One region of the Mammaliicoccus fleurettii genome, then DNA from elsewhere that is predicted to be linked to it. Evidence: predicted binding sites of a transcription regulator. Region 1 holds the regulator's gene; the other holds the start of a gene.
What was found. Region 1 encodes NrdR, which represses ribonucleotide reductase genes. Its sites were predicted from a motif close to AACACNATATATNGTGTT; they were not measured.

Region 1 (10,184 bases):
GTTTGAACTCTTTAATTTTTGAAGTTGATGGTACGTGAACGCCACGGCATAAATCAGTGAATTCACCTTGAGTGTATAAAGTTACATTTTCATCTTCAGGTATAGCATCTATTAATTCCAATTTATATTCATCATTTTTAAAGAAATCTTTTGCTTCGTCGCGTGTTACAACTTTACGTTCAATCTTAAAGTTTTCATTTACGATTTGCTTCATTTCTTTTTCTATAGTTTCGAAGTCGTCACTAGAAATTTTGTGTTCAGTATCTACATCATAATAGAAACCACCTTCAATAACAGGACCAACACCAAACTTTACATCACCGTATAATCTTTGTAATGCTTGAGCCATTAAATGTGCTGTAGAATGTCTTAATACTTCTAAAGCATCATCACTACCTGGTGTAACGATTTCTAGCTCCCCATCATTTTCCAAAGGTCTTGTTAAATCTACTAGTTGATTATTAAATTTACCGGCAACTGCTTTTTTTCTTAATCCTGGACTAATAGATTGAGCAATTTCTTCAGTTGTAGTGCCTTGTTCAAACCCTTTCACATTACCATCTGGAAATTTAATGTTTATTTCACTCATAACGACTTCCTCCTCATTTTTTCTATTAAAGAACATAAAAAAGAGACCTCATCCAAAGGGACGAAATCTCTCGCGGTACCACCCTCATTAACGCACTCAAAAACTGAGCACGATAACTCTACATAAGATAACGGTCTTGAGCCGTATGTGGATTAACACATCATGTATGAGGGAGTAACAATTTATATTGCATTATCTCAATTCCAGCGATATGAGACTCTCTGTAAATGCTTTATAGACGTCATGTCCTCTAAATTTTTATATTCATTTAAGATAATTCAATTATACAACTCTATTTTAAAATATCAAGTTAAATTTAAGCTCTATAATTTTTACCTTCTAGCTCGTAATCTTCAGTTATTGTTTTGATTCTTTCCATAATACGACTCGCTTTTGTAATTTCTGCACCTTGTCTCGTCTTACTTAAATGAAACTCTAATTCATCAAAGTTAAAATTAGAACTAAAAAATGTCGGCAATTTGTGAACCATTCTATAATGTAACAATGGTCCTAATATTTCATCTCTTACCCATGGTGTTAATTCTTCCGCACCAATATCATCCAACATCAATACTTTTGCTTCACGAGCTGATTCAAATCTATCACTAAAGGAACCATCATTAAATCCATTTTTCAACACTCTAATAAATTCTGGTAAATAAATTATTGTAGATGGCTGTTTTTTTAATTTAAGTTGGTTAGATATCGCACCTAGAATATATGATTTACCTGTACCAAAAGGACCATGAATATAAAGACCTTTTGTATCTTCTCCAGCAACAATTTTATTGCATATTTCCATGGCTTTTTTAATAATAGTCATCCTCGACTCATTATCAACATATATATCTTTAATTGTTGCCTTTAAAGTTTCTTCTGGCATTTGGAATGACGTGACAAGATTTGATTCAAATTTACGTTCATCATATTCAATTTTATTTGGACAAGGTAAATACCTTGTTTTTATGTGATCATTTTCAATATATAATTCTGGTACATGCCCTTTTACGAAATTTATACATTTACTATAACTCGCACATTTTTCACAGCATTTAGATTGGTCTTTATAAGCTTGTAACTGGTCTAAATCAGTCTCAATTATTTCATTTGTTAACTCTGACTGGTGTTCATCTAAAAATGCTTTAACTTCTTTATGATTGAGTGTATCTTTTTTTATCTTTTCCAATCTCTTTTGAAAATCTTTATTTTGTTTTAAATGTTGACCTAATGGTTCCATTAATGATCACCTTCTTTCCAAAAAGCTTCCATTTCTTTTTGAAGCTCTTGTTTTCTTTTTTCAAATGCAGCGTTCGATTCGTTATTTTTCTGTTGTTCATCTTTTGGTTTTTCAGATGACTTTTGTTTCAACAACCATTCAGGTGTTTTTTCAATTGATTTTAACTTAAATGAGTTATTCGATGTATTAATACGCTCTTTTTTCTTTTCTTCAGTTTGTTTATCAAGTTTTTTAATATGATGATACGCCTCTTCAGCAGAAGTTAATTTTAGTTTTTTCCAATTTGAAGCAATTTCTTCAATATATGCTTTCGGTAGCTGCATGTTTTTTGTAAACATTACATATTGTAACAATATATTCAATACGCCAAACGGTAATTTCTCTCTTGTTATAATATCTTCAACAACCCTTTTTTGGGCAGTCGTAGGTTCTGATTTTGTAAATGATGACAACATCTCAATCGGACTAGTTGTATCAAGTAATTCAAACCATGACAACAGAGAATCTACTTCCTGCTGTGAATCATTTAGTTCAGATTTGGGTTTTTCTCGTTTTAGTTCTAACGCAGGAAGTTCACCTTCGTGCTCAATTTGATATATGGAACGTGCATGTTTTCTTAAATCTTGTAGAGAAATCGTTTGATTTTCTGTTATTGATTTTAAAATAATTGATTTCATTTCAACTGGCGTAATGCCATATAAAGTTGCTATTTGAATAATGACTTCTTTAGTTTGTTTGTTCAATATTTCTTTAGAAATCAAATGATTATTCAATAATAACTCCAACATTTCAAAATCAAATTGCACATCCGATAAATCAAGCCCTTTACTTTTAGTGTCTAATTTAATTTGAATATCATCTTGATGTTCTAATTCTGATAACTTAGGAATTTTAAACACATCAGTGAAACTTTTCGTCACTTCATTATATTCTGTTGTTGATATACTTTTATCTTTGTATCTATTTTTTAATGAAATATATCTCGCTTTACCGATTTGTTGGTATAAAAATACCGATAACAATGGGTCATTGAAAAACTGTTCTGTTGTTGCTGGTTGTTCTAGCATATATACAAATGTTTGTTCTTGTTGATTAGTCTTAAAGAAAGTTTTTAATAAACCAATACCTTCTAACAAATCGAGTGAATCTCTAAAACTAGATAAATTAATTTTCAAATCATTCATTATCGTGTAATGGTTATATGCTTCTATTTCATTATGATAGTTAAATTGTGATAAATATAAATAAACACCAATTGCATCTGTTCCAATTAATGGCGTGTATAAGCTGATTAATATATCTTGATGAACATGTGTATAATTATAATTTGATTTAACATAAAAACCATCACTTGGTTTTACGCCATTAAAATATTCCGCCATTAATACTCACCTTACTTTCGGTCTTTCAATATACCTTGCATTGATTTTAATAATTGATCGACATCTTTAAATTCTCTATATACTGAAGCGAATCTTACATATGAAACTTGATCCACGTCCATTAAATGTTCCATAACTTTTTCCCCAATATCATTGGAAGATACTTCTGTAATACCTTCAGATCTTAATTCTTTTTCTACTTGATTCGTAATATCTTCCAACTTTTGATAAGCAACCGGTCTTTTCTCACATGATCGAACCAATCCATTTAATATTTTATCTCTATTGAAAGTTTGTCTAGCTCCATCTTTTTTAACGACTATTAGTGGCGTAAGTTCTACCCTCTCGAAAGTTGTGAAACGAAAGCCACATGATTCACATTCTCTTCTTCGTCTAATTGCAACTAAATCATCAGCATGTCTAGAGTCTACTACTTTAGAATTTTCGTATTTACAGTTTGGACATCTCATTCGTTTCACCTCTTATATACATTTAATTTCATACATAAATTATACAGTAGTTTCGTATATTTTTAAACGCTCACTATTTTACATAGGGTATACAATAATACATTTATCACTTAAAAGAAATTATTTTAATAAAAAGAACGTAATGTGGAATTAGTTTTACCACATTACGTTCTTCTCGTAAATTATATTAATTATGAAATTTTTTGTTCTCTAACTTCTGATAAAATATTTGCAACTTGTTCAGCTAATTCTACAACTCTCATTGAATAGCCCCACTCATTGTCGTACCAAGCTAATACTTTAACTTTATTTGAATCGATTACCATTGTAGATTGCTCGTCAACAATTGCCGAATGAGGATCTGTATTAAAGTCTATAGATACAAGCGGTTCATCATTTACATCCATAATACCTTTCAATGGACCATTACTTGCTTGACGTAATGCATCGTTAACCTGTTCAACTGTCACATCTGTCTTTAAATCTACTACTAAATCAACAAGAGATACATTGGAAGTTGGAACTCTCAAAGCCATACCGTGCATCTTACCTTCAAGTTCAGGAAGTACGAGTGCTAAAGCTTTAGCAGCGCCTGTTGAAGTTGGGATAATACTATCAGTACAAGAACGAGCTCTTCTTAAATCTTTATGCGGATTATCTAGATTTTTTTGATCATTAGTAAAAGCATGAACAGTTGTCATTAATCCATTTTCAATGCCAAAAGTATCATTAAGTACTTTAGCAACAGGACTTAAACAATTTGTTGTACAAGATGCGTTAGATAATATGTCATACTTATTCAAATCAATCGCATTATCATTCACACCTCTTACGATAGTTTGAACTTGACCACCTTTAGAAGGTCCAGTTAATATAACTTTTTTAGCACCAGCATCAATATGAGAAATTGCTTTATCTCCATGATTGAATTTACCAGTTGCTTCGATAACGATATCGATATCTAAAGTTCCCCATGGCAATAATTTAGGATCTCTTTCAGAAACTAGTAGTATTTTATGACCATCTATAACAATACCATCTTCAACCGCTTCAATTTCTCCATCTAATTTACCGTGCGTTGAATCATATTTAATTAAATGTGCAATTGTTTCTGGTGGATAAGAAGCATTGATAGCTACAATGTTTAAAAAATCAGATTTAAGTGAACCTCTCAATACCATTCTTCCAATTCTTCCTAAACCATTAATTGCAATATTTTTCGTCATAGTCGAGAACCCCTTTTAATGTGATATACTATTTATTGCAATTAGTATATCACATTAAAAGTTTATTGAAAACGTTTTCTAATATGTTTTTTAAAAATTTATCATTAGTTTAATGTAAATAAAAATAAGCAATAAAAATGCTAATGTATCAAAAAAACACTCTCAGTCCATTAATTCCAAACAGGCTGAGAGTGTTATATATATTTTATAAGAATTATTACTTTAACGACCTATATATTAAAGTTGTTTGTGAGTAATGTTTCTATATTTTGAGTTAAATCTACTAATGATCCATTATTGTCTATAATAACATCTGCCATTTCTTTTTTTTCTTCAATAGGCATTTGTGATTTGATTCTTGATAATGCTTCTTCATCAGTTAATTGATTACGCTGTTTCAAACGAACTATTTGTGTTTCCTTTGTAGTATAAACCAACCATGTTTCATCTACTGTATCTTGAAGATTGTTCTCAAATAATAATGGTATATCCATAATGACATTTTTATCTTTTTTTAACCCTAACTGTTTTTCTTCTTCCATAATTTCTCTAACAATAGGGTGAACAATGTTATTAAGTTTTTTCCTCATGTCTTCGTCTTTAAAAACGATTGATCCTACATACTGTCTATTCATTTCACCATTTAATATTGCTTTTTTACCAAATACTTCTTCTACTTGTCGAAGCCCTTTACTACCTGTTTCAACAGCTTTTCGACTTGCAACATCAGCATCAACAATATAAAATCCACGTTCTTTTAACATCTTTGAAACGGTTGATTTACCCGTTGCAATGCCTCCTGTTAAGCCTATGACTTTCGGCATTTTTTCACCTACTTTTGACAATTTGGACAATAATGTGTATTTCTTGTCGCTATAACTTTCTGGAGTACTGGTCCACCACATTGACCACATACTTTTTTACCATATATTAAATGTTTCTCTTGCATCGTTCCTTTTTCACCGTCTGCATTATAATAGTCTGATATACTCGATCCACCATTATCTATTCCTTCTTGCAGGACGTTAACCACTTCTTTAAACACTTTCTCTCTCTCATTTACTGTTAAATCTTTTATAATTCTCGTAGGTAAAACACCTGCTCTTAATAAAGCTTCACAAGCGTATATATTCCCACAACCTGATATAACAGTATGATCCAATATAGCAACTTTTATTGGTTTATTAATAAATTTCTTTGACATAATTTTTTCCAGATAATGTTCATAAGCTTCTTTTACAAATGGTTCAGGTGCTATTTTCAGTACAGAAGGATACTCATTCAACTCATCTAACGCTCTCAATTCACCAAATCTACGAATGTCTGTATAAATAAGTTTCAATCCATTATCTAATGCAAAAATTACATGCCAATGCTTTCTATGATTTTCTATTTCTATATTAGATAGCTCAGGAACAGTAAAAAATGCGCCAGTCATTCCAAAATGACACATAATGATTTTACTTTCTGATTCTTTTTCAATTTCCATAAAAATATATTTACTTCTTCTATATACATTTATGATTTTAAATTGTTCTGTTCGTTCCTTAAACAATTCTAAAGTTGTTCCTTTTATAATTGTTTCTTTCCCAACTTCTTTTCCAATTTTCACTTTATCTGAAAAAGTTACATTTTGAATAGTTGCACCTAGTATTCTAGGTGTAATCACTCTTTTAACACTTTCAACTTCTGGTAATTCCGGCATATTCAATCTTCTTTCTATTACTTATTTTGCATCGTACCATGTTTCTCCATAACTTGATTCTACACTTAATGGCACTGATAATTCGAGTGCATTATCCATGATATCTTCAACGAATGGTTTAAATGTTTCTAATTCGTCTTTCGGAACTTCAAAAATCAATTCATCGTGTACTTGTAATAACAATTTAGCTTTAAATTCTTTTTCTTTCATTTTATTAGAAAATTGAACCATTGCTAATTTTATAATGTCAGCTGCGCTACCTTGAATTGGTGTGTTCATTGCAGTTCTTTCTGCAAAACTTCTTAAATTAAAGTTTCTATTCGTAATATCAGGTGTGTATCTACGTCTATGAAGCAATGTTTCCACGTAACCTTTTTGCTTAGCATCTTGAACGATAGTATCCATATATTCTTTTACTTTAGGGAAACTATCTAAATAATCATCTATGAATTTTTTAGCAGCTTTTCTTGTTATACCTAAACTTTGGCTAAGTCCATAATCACTTATACCATATACAATTCCAAAGTTTACTGCTTTTGCTTGTCTTCTCATATTTGAGGTTACTTCCTCTTTTTCTACGTTAAACACTCTCATCGCAGTAGTTGTATGGATATCTTCATTAGCAGTAAAAGCTTCTTTCATATGTTCGTCACCTGTTATATCAGCCAACACTCGCAACTCGATTTGTGAATAGTCAGCAGCAAAAATAACGTGATTTTCTTTACTTGGACGAAATGCTTTTCTGATTTTTCTACCTTCTTCTAACCGTATCGGTATATTTTGTAAGTTAGGTTCTATTGAGCTTAATCTACCAGTTTGAGCCAAGGTTTGATTAAATCTAGTATGAATCTTACCTTCTGAAGTTATCATTTTTTGTAAGCCTTCAATGTAAGTCGATTGTAATTTAGCAAGTTGTCTATAAACTAAAATATCTTCAATAATTGGATGTTCATTTCTCAATTGTTCTAATACATCAACTGCTGTAGAATAGCCTGTTTTTGTTTTTTTAATAATAGGTAATTTTAAATCTTCAAATAAAACTACACCTAGCTGTTTAGGTGAATTTATATTAAATTCACTTCCAGCATGATTGTGAATCTGTTCAATCAATTTATCGATACGAACTTTTAAATCTTCTTGCATTTCAACTAATGTATCTTTATCTACAGTTATACCGATATATTCCATTTCAGCTAATACTCTTGCTAATGGTAACTCTAAATCATCATGTAGACTAAGTTGCGCTCTTTCTTTCATTAGCTCGACCATTTTTTCTTTTGTCTCAAATATTGCAGTTACTTTTTTAGCAATACATTCAAAAAGTACTTCACGTTCAGGAACATGTAGCTTTTTACCTTTACCATATATACTTTCATCATTTGGTACATAATAAATGCCAAACTCAGAAACAACTGAGTACACATCATCGATTGTTCTAGATGGATCCAATATATAACTAGCGAGCATTGTATCAAATTGAATATTTTCAACTTTAATACCTAATCTTTCACATAAAATAATTGTCTTTTTAGAATCATATGCTGAGAATTTCACATTCCCATTTTCTAACCAAGCGTGTAAGTCTTTATTTTGTTCGAGTTCTTCAAGTGAAATGACATACGTTTTATCATTGGCATGAATTGCAAATCCAAGAATATCAGCCTTTAAATAATTGTTTTCGTTTGTTTCAAAATGTATAGCTGCTTCTTTAATATTTGCAAAATCAAAATCTTTTAAATGATCTTGATATTCTATGATGCGATCGTCTGATGCTTCAGTACTCGCATCCATTTGATCAAGTAACTGTTTGAATTCTAAAGTTTTGAATAATTTAATTTTTTCCTCATCACCATTATCCGTTAACTTCAAATCATCTATCGTTACTTCAATTGGACTATCTCTATTGATTGTGGCAAGTTCTTTACTAAGCTTTGCATTATCTTCATTATCTATAAGTTTTTCTTTCATTTTAGATTGTTTTAATTCATCTATATTATTATAAACGCCATCAACAGTATCATATTGTTTCAACAATTTAATCGCAGTTTTCTCGCCAATTCCCGGTACACCAGGAATGTTATCAGACTTATCACCCATAAGTCCTTTCATTTCTATAATCTGCTTTGGTTCTAGTCCATCATATTTTTCTGAAATAAATTCAGGAGTATAATGATCAATATCAGTTACACCTTTTTTTGTATAATAAATCGTTACGTTTTCACTAGCTAATTGTGTTAAGTCACGATCACCCGTAATAATGATTGTCTTTAAATTTTTTTCATCAGCTTGTTTTGATAGTGTACCGATAATGTCATCTGCTTCATAATTTTCTAATTCATAATGTTTAATATGATAGCTTTCTACTAACTGGCGTATATATTGTAATTGGCTTCTTAGTTCATCTGGCGTCTTCTCTCGTCCACCCTTGTATTCACTGTACATTTTATTTCTAAACGTAGTCTTCCCTGCATCAAATGCAACCATAAAGTGTGTAGGTTCTTCTTCTTTTATAATTTTATCTAAAATCATTGTAAAACCATATATTGCATTAGTATAAACACCAGCTTTATTAGTTAATAAAGGCAATGCAAAAAACGCTCTAAATGATAAACTATTACCATCAATCAGTACCAATTTTTCCAATGTAGGATACCTCCATTATTATATTGATTTTATTTTATCATACCTCACACTATAATCAGATTGTTTCGCATAAAATAAAAAAAAGCGAAATACATATGTATTTCGCTCAATCATCAAAATGAAGGGGTCTATATTTATTCTATCTATCAATAATTAATTCAGCATGAATAAATTGTAAAGATTCTATAAAGATTATTTATTAAATAGCTTCACAATAAAATCAGAACCTTTACCGACTTCTGATTCTACTTTAATTTGTCCATTATGTGCTTCAATGATATGTTTTGTAATTGATAATCCTAATCCTGTTCCACCTGAATCTCTACTTCTTGCTTTATCCACTCTATAAAATCTTTCAAATATTCGTCTTTGTTCATCTACTGATATACCAATACCATTGTCTTTAACTGAAATGACTTGGCCATCTCCATCATTTTTGATTGTAAGAACAATATGACTAGATTTTGGTGAATAACTAATTGCATTTGTTAATAAATTAATCAAAACTTGAGTGATTTTATCTTTATCTCCAAATGAAATAACATTTTCGTCTATTTTGTTTATTATTTCTATGTCTTTCTTCATAGCAACATTGGCAACTGTATTTATTGTATGTTCTCCTATTTCAGTGAGAGATATTTGCTCTTTAGGAATTTCATCATTTTGTTCAATTTTTGATAAATCAAGTAAATCTTGAACTAACGACTGAATTCTATTAGACTCCTCAAGAATAATATTTAAGAACATATCTAATGATTCTGGATCATTTTTAGCACCATCTAACAATGTTTCTGCAAAACCTTTTATAGATGTTATTGGTGTACGTAACTCATGAGATACATTGGCAACAAAATCTTTTCGCATATGTTCTAATTTTTTTAATTTTGTTATATCATGCATAACGACAACCAAACCTAATAAGTTACGCTTTC
Region 2 (10,184 bases), on a different contig from region 1:
TTGATCATATATTGATGCTTCTTTAGCCCATAGTTTATGGTAGTTTCCAACGATCATATCTGATTTATATTTTAGATGTGGTTCTTCCACAACCCAAGTATCTAATAATTCATTTGTTTCACTAGATGGCAATAATGTAGTAAATATATGAGAATAACTTTTCGCATGTATTTGTTCCATCATTCCCATAAATGAATATACAGCTTTTTTTCTTAAATCTTGAGTGTGCATCATGATTAATGGCATTCCATCATCTGCTTGATGTGTGTCTAAACCTGTAAGTCCAGCTAATGCTTTTTTAAATGTGTTTTTTTCTGCTTCAGTCAGTGTTTCCCAACTTGCCATATCTTTAGATACTTTGAATTCTGACTCAACCCACATTTGTGAGATGTTTTGACGCCAGAACATATTCGTCATATCTTCTTGTGTATTCCAATTTACTGCCTTCATGTTAGATCTCCTATCTTATTAAAATGATTAAATTGAACAACTTGTACATTCTTCTACACTTAATAATTTATTACGTGTATAGTAAAGTGATTTCAAACCTTTATGATGAGCATATACGTATAATCTTGAAAGTTCACGCGTAGAAATTTCTGAATTAACATATAAGATTGTAGAAATACCTTGGTCTACGTGCTCTTGAATTGTTGCAATTAAATCAATTAATTTCATTTGATCTGTATTAAATGCTGATTTGTAATACCACATAGTTTCTGGTGATAAGAATGGCATTGGGTAAAATGTTTCTGCATTACCATAAGTTCTTCTTTCAATTTGATCTACGATTGGCATTACTGAACTTGTAGCATTTTGTACATATGAAATACTTTGAGTTGGTGCAATAGCAAGTCTATAAGCATGATATAATCCATTTTCTTTAACTGCCTCTGCTAATGCTTTCCAATCTTCAGCAGTTGGCATTTCAATGCCTTCAAATAATGCTCCAACATTGTCGTATTGTGGTTTAATATCAGATTGAATGTATTTTTCAAAATATTTACCTGAAGCATAATCAGATTTTTCGAAATCAGCATATGTTTCTTGTCTTTCTTTAGCTATTTCCATTGAACGCTCAATAGAATAGTAGTTCATCATCATAAAGAATACATTAGCAAAGTCTTTTGCTTGTTCTGATTCATATCCGATTTTGTTTTTAGCTAAATAACCATGTAAATTCATTACTCCTAAGCCAACTGAATGCAATTCACTGTTCGCTTTTCTAACTCCTGGAGCATTTTTAATTTCTGTATCATCAGACACAACTGTTAAAGCATCCATTCCTGTATGGACTGAATCTTTAAATTTCTTAGATTCCATTACATTTACAATGTTTAATGATCCTAAATTACATGAAATATCACGTTTGATTTCATCTTCTGTTCCATAATCGTTAATAATGGATGTTTCTTGTAATTGGAAAATTTCAGTACATAAATTACTCATTTTAATTTGGCCAATTTCAGAGTTTGGGTGTACTTTATTCGCATTATCTTTGAACATTAAGTATGGATAACCTGATTGTAATTGAGTTTGCGCAATTGTATTTAACATATCACGAGCATCTTTAGCTTTTTTGATAATGTTAGGATTTGCTACAAGTTCATCGTAATACTCGTCAAGGTTAATATCATCAAGTGTTACACCGTATTCACGTTCAACAGTATGTGGTGCGAACATATAGAAATCTTTACCTTCTTTAGCTAAATCAAAGAATTTAGAAGGAACGATTAAACCTGTAGAGATTGTTGAAAGTCTAATGTCTTCATCTGCGTTAACTTTTTTAGTATCTAAAAATTCTAATACGTCGTAATGGAAGATATTTAAATAAACTGCTCCTGCACCAGGTCTTTGACCAAGTTGATCAGCATAACTAAATCCACCTTCTAGTGATTTTGCAACTGGAAGTACACCTTTAGCTACTCCTTTTATACCTTTAATTGCTTCACCACGAGCACGTAGTTTAGATAAATTAATAGCTACCCCGCCACCAATTTTACTTAATTGTTTAGCAGTTGAATCAATAAAGTTAATTGAATTCAAACTATCATCCACTTCTAATAAGAAACAACTTACTAGTTCCCCACGTCTTGCTCTACCAGCATTTAAGAATGTTGGTGTAGCTGGTTGAATACGTTGTTCAATCATACCTTCAACAAACTGCTTAGCTTGTTCAACATTACCTTTTGCTAAATATAAAGACACAATAATAACGTGTTCTTTGTAAGTTTCTAAATATTCTGATTTATCATTCGTCTTTAAAGCGTAATCTTTGAAAAATTTACTTGCTGACATATAACTTGCAAATTGAAAAGGAATTGAATCTGCAAATTGGTTTATCTCTTTTAGTGATTCTTCGCTATATTCTTTAAATAGATCATAATAGAAGTCTTGATCTACTAAAAAGTGCAAACGCTCTATTGGGTCATTAAATTGAATTGTTTTTTCTGCAATTTCTTCTAAATATACTTCTAATGCTTCTTGGTCTTTTTCAATATCAAAAAATCCATCTTCTCTTCTCTTTGTCACTTTATTGTTTAATTCAATATGATTTTGCTTCTGTTTGTTTATCATTTTCATAGAGATTAACCACCTTTTCTTTAAATTCATCTGCTATTTCTTGGTTACCGTGTAATTCAAACTTCATCAATAAAGGGACATGATATTTATTCGCGATTTCTTCACTTGCTTTCGCGAAATTCTGTCCCCAATTTCTATTTCCACTACCTGCTACTGCTCTCAGATGTTGATGATTTACATTCAAAAAATCTTGTACAGTATCAGGAACTTGTCCGAATCCGATTGTACCTGTCACAATTATAAATGGTTCATTAATTGCATTTGTTTTGTTTGCCTCAGTGAGAGCCATTGTATCAGACAACCCAGCCCTCTGAATGAATCGTCTTACATTACCTGTTAAAGAGTAATAAATTATCTTCATTAACTTTCACCTGCCACATATATATACTTAATAAATTGCATTTATAAAATAACAATACAAAAAATCCAACACTTTATTCAATTTTATTCTAAATGTGCAAAACACAAGATATTGTGTCTGCTTTTTTATGTAGATACTATATTATGTGATTTATTATAACACTATAAATGATTCATAACACTTATATTACCTTATTTTTTTAAAAAAAATAGGGTTGACTTTCCATCCACATATGACAATCGTTGATAAATCAACATTTGAAAATTACTTTCATAAAATTAAGTTTCAAAAATGATTTCAGTCAACATGACATATACTTTTTAAAGTGAATTATGATAATATATGTTCATTGATAAAAAATAGAAGGTGTTTAAATGAACTCTACAGTTAAAGGCATCATTGCAATACTCATTTCTTCAATTGGTTTTAGTTTAATGGCTGTATTCTTCAGACTTTCTGGTGATTTACCAGTTTTTCAAAAATCACTATTTAGAAACCTCATCGCGATGATTGTACCTATTTACTTCGTCATCAAATATAAAGCACCATTTTTCGGAAAATTAGAAAACCAACCATTACTTATTTTACGTTCTACACTGGGCTTAATTGGTGTTTTACTCAACATATATGCAATCGATCATATGGTATTGAGTGATGCGGATATGTTAATGAAATTAAATCCATTCTGGACTATACTACTTTGTGCGTTGTTTTTAAATGAAAAAGCTCGGAAATATCAAATTATTGCAATGGTTATTGCAATTGCTGGTTCAATTTTCATCATTAAGCCTTCATTGGATTCAGATACAATGCCCGCAGTTATCGGTTTATTATCCGGAATCTTTGCAGCTGGTGCATATACTGCTTTGCGACCATTAGGACAACGTGAGAAATCCTATACTACAGTATTTTATTTTTCATTCTTTTCAACAGTAGCATTAATCCCATTTGTCATTTTCACATTTGAACCAATGACTTTATCACAAATCATCATATTATTAATGTCAGGTGTATTCGCTACAGTTGGACAGTTTGGTATAACAATCGCATATAGTCATGCAGCTGCTAAAGACATTTCAATATTTGTATACGCATCTGTCATATTTAGTGCTTTACTCGGTTTCATCATATTTAAAGAAGTTCCAGATTTATTAAGTTATTTAGGATACATCATTATATTCCTTGCAGGATATTATATGTTCAAAAAAGCTCAAAGAAATCCAAAACCTAAAGAATCAATTACAAAAGGAGAATCATAATGTCAGAAGGACGAAATAAAGAAGAATTAAAAGATATCACATTATTAGGAAACCAGAACAATCAATACCATGATCAATATAAACCAGAAGTGTTAGAAGTATTCGACAATAAACATCAAGGTAGAGATTACTTCGTTAAATTTAATTGTCCAGAATTCACTTCTTTATGCCCAATAACTGGTCAACCAGATTTTGCTACGATTTATATATCATACATTCCAAATGTTAAAATGGTAGAATCTAAATCTTTAAAATTGTACTTATTTAGCTTTAGAAATCATGGAGACTTTCATGAAGACTGCATGAACGTTATTATGAACGACTTAATAGAATTAATGGATCCACATTATATTGAAGTTTTAGGTAAATTCACACCACGTGGCGGCATCTCAATAGACCCTTATACTAACTATGGAAGACCTGACTCAAAATATGAAAAAATGGCAGAATATCGCATGATGAACCATGACCTATACCCTGAAAATATAGATAACAGATAGTAGCATATACAGTGAGTGGCACAGAAATATAATAAGAGCAGAAATTCATTATTAAAAATGAATCTCTGCTCTTATTTTTTATGAAAGTCATTGATGCCCTATGAGCTTTTCAGTGTATGGTGTTGAATTTGAGTATGTCTTAGATTAACTTCTGACTTAATCTACAACTTGCTCTATCTCTTCGATTAACTCCCGACTTAATCTACAACTTGACTGAACTCTTAGATTAACTTCCCAATTAATCTACAACTTAGTCGAACTCTTAGATTAACTTCCGACTTAATCTACAACTTGGCTGATCTCTTCGATTAACTCCCGAATTAATCTACAACTTGCTTAAACTCTTAGATTAACTTCCGACTTAATCTACAACTTGACTGAACTCTTAGATTAACTCCCGAATTAATCTACAACTTGCCCTATCTCTCAGATTAACTTCCCAATTAATCTACGTCTTATTTTATTTTTTCACATATATAAACTTATTACTCTTTATCATAAGAAAGCGTTTACATTTTTAAAGAAATAATTCTATTTTCTACATCCCTTGATACTACTGGTTTTAATTATTGCAAATAATCATTATTGTATGAATATTAGTAATCTTTAACTTGTGTTTATTTTATGAAACGATTACAATTTAACATGTGCTATTTTTAAGTACATCTAAAATGAATACAGTTTATTATGAGGGGAAGTAAAAAATGGGTAACAAACATTATACAAAAGAGGAAATTATTCAAAGTACACCACGTACTGGTTTCTTTGGTCATCCTAAAGGGTTGTCAACATTATTCCTAACCGAATTTTGGGAAAGATTTAGTTATTATGGAATGAAAGCAATTCTCGCCTACTACATTTACTATTCAGTAGCAAAAGGTGGATTTGGCATTGACCAAGGTTTAGCATTACAAATTGTATCTATTTACGGTGCACTTGTTTACATGAGTGGTGTAATCGGAGGATGGATTGCTGATAGAATTACAGGTACACGACATGCACTGTTCTATGGTGGAATACTCATCATGATTGGTCATATACTATTATCATTACCTAGTAATTTCACATTATTATTAGTCGCACTACTATTCTTAATTATTGGTACTGGATTATTAAAACCAAACATTTCTTCAACTGTTGGTTTATTATACGAAAAGAACGATCCAAGATTAGACTCAGCATTTACAATTTTCTACATGTCAATTAACTTAGGTGCATTATTATCACCACTATTAATCGGTTGGTTACAAGTTAATGTAGGCTTCCATGCTGGTTTCGCAGTAGCAGCAGTAGGTATGTTTCTTGGTTTAGTTATTTATTTCTTAACTAACAAAAAATATTTAGGTCTTGCTGGTATCGAAGTACCTGATCCATTGAATGCAGAAGAAAAGAAAAAAATCACAAAAATCGTTGCAATATGCGTAGTTATAATAGCTATTGTTTGCGTAATTTTAAGTTTATTTGGTCAATTAACATTACCGAACTTTGCAAACTTCATTTCGGTTCTAGGTGTTCTATTACCAATTTATTACTTTGTTAAAATTACAGCTAGTAAAAAAACAGAAGATTACGAACGTTCAAGAGTTTATGCGTACATACCATTATTTATTGCAGCAGTAGCATTTTGGATGATTCAAGAACAAGGTTCTACAGTATTAGCACAATTCGCTGATACTAAAACACAATTAAGTATGTCTAAGTTAACTGGTGGCGCAATTGATTTCTCTATACCAGCAGCTTGGTTCCAATCACTTAACCCGTTCTTCATCATTTTATTTGCGCCATTGTTCTCAATCTTATGGGTTAAATTAGGTAAATTCAATCCACCAACAGTTTATAAATTCTCAATTGGTGTATTCTTAGCAGGTCTTTCATACATTATTATGGTTGTACCTTTATCAAGTGACGCATCATTAATTAACCCATTTTGGTTATTCGCTAGTTTCTTACTTGTAACACTTGGTGAACTTTGTATTTCACCTATCGCTTTATCAACAACAACAAAATTAGCACCAAAAGCATTTACAGCTCAAATGATGAGTGTTTGGTTCTTATCAAATGCTATGGCACAAGGGTTAAATGCTCAAATGGTTAAAGTTTATACAAGTATCAGTTCTAATGATTACTTCTTATATTCTGGTATTATAGCAATTGTCATTGCAGTATTATTATTAATCGCTAGTCCAAAAATCAAAACATTGATGGCCGGCGTTAAATAATTTTTATCGAAGCTAGTATCTTGCTAGTTATGAGCATAAAGAGCAGCAATTCATTTTTAATAATGAATTGCTGCTCTTATTTTTTGTATAAAAATAGCTATTGGTAACGATTTTGTAAAGTGCGGACGCCTGAGGGAATGGTATGCGTGAGAGACTACAGGCTCGAACCATACCCTAGGCAAGCATGCACGTACAAAATCGTAAAATATTAAAAATATGCATATCACTGGAAACTTAAAGAAATCAAAATGAATGAGTAATTTTTCATATTTTTTAATTTATAATTATAATTACTTTTTGATTATTCACAATTTTAGAACTTATTAAAATTTTATTGAATTTTCTAAATTATAGGGTTAAAATGTTCAGTAAACTCACTTGAATTTTCGGAGAAGTTTGGAAAGGAAGCGATTTATTATGAGCAAAATGACGCGAGAGGAAATGGTAGAAACAGTTCCTCAGCATGGATTTTTTGGTCATCCACGCGGGCTAGGAATTTTATTCTTTGTAGAATTTTGGGAACGTTTTAGTTATTATGGAATGCGTGCAATACTACTTTATTATTTATACTTTTCTGTAAGTCAAGGCGGACTTGGATTAGATAAAATAACAGCGCAACAAATTATGGCAATGTACGGTTCACTTATATTCATGACAGGTATTTTAGGTGGATGGGTTGCCGATAGATTAATCGGTTCTCGTAGATCACTCATGTATGGTGCTGTATTAATCATGTTAGGTCATTTAGTCTTATCTTTACCATTCGGTTTAAGTGCCTTTTTAATATCTATGATACTTATAATCGTAGGTTCAGGATTAATGAAACCTAATATTTCAAACGTTGTTGGAGGTTTATACCACAAGAACGATAATAGATTAGATGCAGGATTCGTTATATTTTATATGTCAGTTAATATGGGTGCGTTACTATCACCACTTATTATTGACAAAGTACGTGTAAGCGTAGGCTTCCATCAAGGTTTCTCTATCGCAGCCTTTGGTATGCTTCTAGCTTTAATAGCATACGTATTATTCCAAAGAAAAAGTCTTGGAGAAGTTGAAAATCATCCTTCAAACCCATTGAATCATAAAGAAAAAGTAAAATATGCTAAAATTTTTACATATAGCACGATAGGAATCATTATCCTACTAGGTATTTTATATCTAGTTGGACAACTTACATTTAATTCAATCAGTTTAATCGTATTAATCGTTGGTATAGTTGTACCATTTATATATTGGTCAATTATGTATCGAAGTCCTGATATTGATGGAACTGAAAAATCAAGACTGTTAGCATATGTACCATTATTCTTAGCTTCCGTGTTATTCTGGAGCATTCAAGAACAAGGGTCAAATGTACTGGGCGTATTTGCGCAAGAGCATACTCAATTAGATTTAAACGCTTATGGTATTAATTTTGTTATACCAGCAGGTTGGTTCCAATCTATAAATCCATTCTTTATTGTTATATTTGCACCAGTTATCTCATTCTTGTGGCAAAAGTTAGGGAAATACAATCCCTCTACCCCACTTAAATTTGTAATTGGTTTAGCATTTGCAGGTATTTCATTTATTGCAATGATGATTGCAATGTCTATGCAACAAGCAGAACTTATGAACCCAATATGGTTAATACTTAGCTTCTTCTTATGTGTTATTGGGGAACTTTGTTTATCACCTACTGGATCAAGTGTTTCAGTTAAACTTGCACCAAAAGCATTCTCAGCCCAAATGTTAAGTCTATGGTTCTTAACAAATGCAACTGCACAAGGTATTAACGGACAACTCGTTAAACTTATAGAACCACTAGGACAACAAAATTACTTTGGATTGATTGGTGCAATTGCAATCGTCGTGTCACTAATCGTATTATCCATGACACCAAAAATCAAAAAACTTATGCAAGGTATACATTAGTATATTTTAATTTAAAACGCACGATATCTCGTGAGTCTTCGTGCGTTTTTGCCCGATTTAGTCCGAATCGCACGATATCTTCTGAGTCTTCGTGCGTTTTTGCCTGATTTAGTCTGAATCGAACGATATCTCGAAAGTCTTAGTGCGTTTTTGCAGGAATGGAATCGTCATCCACCTATATCAAAAAAGCACGACATCAGCCTGAATGTGCCGATGTCGTGCTTTTATTTATTTTGATGTTTCTGATACTGCTTCATTAGATTTAGCATATTCGCCGTTCCCGCCTAAGAAATATTCTTCTACTTCTTTCCAACTATGAACTTTTGGCCATTTATTATAATCTCTATTATGATCTGCTGCATACATAATAGAGTGATTGTTAAAGCTTTCTAATTGTTTAGGATTGTCATCAATTAGGTAGTCTGTATTGACGATGCCTTTATCACCACAAAATACAAAATGTTGTGGGCTTAAAAATGGCATATGTTCTCTAAGCCAAGCATATTTATCTGCAAATGATGTTGGTACGTCCATTGCAGCTGTAACAATATATACATCATAATATTCGTTTAATTTTTGAACCACTTCAATCGCATTTGGAAATACTTCTAAATCTCTAAAAAATCCATCTTCCCTTAAAATCTCAGTAAGAACGCCTTGATGTTCAGGCATCATATTACGGATTTTTGTACCTTTAAGTTCTTCCATTGTAACATTTGAAGATGTTTCTTCATTGTAACGTCTTAGTAATTTTTTAATAGTGTCAGCTAGGACTTCATCCATATCAATACCGATTGTTTGCTTCGTCATTGTACCTTCTCCTTTATATATCAATGTCTACTAGTATATCAAAGAAGTTACTGACTTTCCTTTCTTATGACCCCTACTCCTCAAAAAAAGTTTCTAATACTTGTAACATTTTATCATTATGCTCACTAAATCCTATCGTGATTCGAACACCATTCGGAAATGGTCTTGTTATAAATCCTTCTTTAAGTAAATAATCATATAATACTTGAGGTTGGTCAGTATTTACATAGATAAAATTCGTCTGACTATCATATATATGCTCTTTGAAAGAAGCATTTAAAAATTTCTCGATTTCTTGTCTGTTTCTTTGTGTAATATCTTTTAAATAGCTTTGATCTTTTATTGCTGCATCTGCCGCAACTGCTGATAATGATGTTACGTTAAATGGTAGTCTTACTATATCTAGCTGGTCTAATAAAGATTCGTTTGCTATTGCATATCCTATACGTTGCGATGCTAATCCATACGCTTTAGATAAAGTTCTTAATAGGACCACTTGGTTATATTGTGACAACAATTCTAAACTGTTTGG

Region 2: nrdI (class Ib ribonucleoside-diphosphate reductase assembly flavoprotein NrdI) is a predicted target of NrdR. The motif match lies at 3,045-3,062, and genes of this name have one in related genera.

The regions. Positions count from the first base shown of each region.
Region 1 is NZ_MWJM01000002.1:45,689-55,872, reverse strand. Features, by position in the region: gene thrS (threonine--tRNA ligase) at 1-589, opposite strand, end outside; gene dnaI (primosomal protein DnaI) at 906-1,826, opposite strand; gene B2G86_RS01745 (replication initiation and membrane attachment family protein) at 1,826-3,208, opposite strand; gene nrdR (transcriptional regulator NrdR) at 3,220-3,678, opposite strand; gene B2G86_RS01735 (glyceraldehyde-3-phosphate dehydrogenase) at 3,870-4,904, opposite strand; gene coaE (dephospho-CoA kinase) at 5,135-5,728, opposite strand; gene mutM (DNA-formamidopyrimidine glycosylase) at 5,737-6,609, opposite strand; gene polA (DNA polymerase I) at 6,631-9,252, opposite strand; gene pnpS (two-component system histidine kinase PnpS) at 9,445-10,184, opposite strand, start outside.
Region 2 is NZ_MWJM01000006.1:109,737-119,920, reverse strand. Features, by position in the region: gene nrdF (class 1b ribonucleoside-diphosphate reductase subunit beta) at 1-450, opposite strand, end outside; gene nrdE (class 1b ribonucleoside-diphosphate reductase subunit alpha) at 478-2,583, opposite strand; gene nrdI (class Ib ribonucleoside-diphosphate reductase assembly flavoprotein NrdI) at 2,546-2,944, opposite strand; gene B2G86_RS06740 (DMT family transporter) at 3,319-4,203, shown strand; gene queF (preQ(1) synthase) at 4,203-4,703, shown strand; gene B2G86_RS06730 (peptide MFS transporter) at 5,408-6,922, shown strand; gene B2G86_RS06725 (peptide MFS transporter) at 7,337-8,842, shown strand; gene B2G86_RS06720 (5' nucleotidase, NT5C type) at 9,071-9,652, opposite strand; gene hisC (histidinol-phosphate transaminase) at 9,726-10,184, opposite strand, start outside.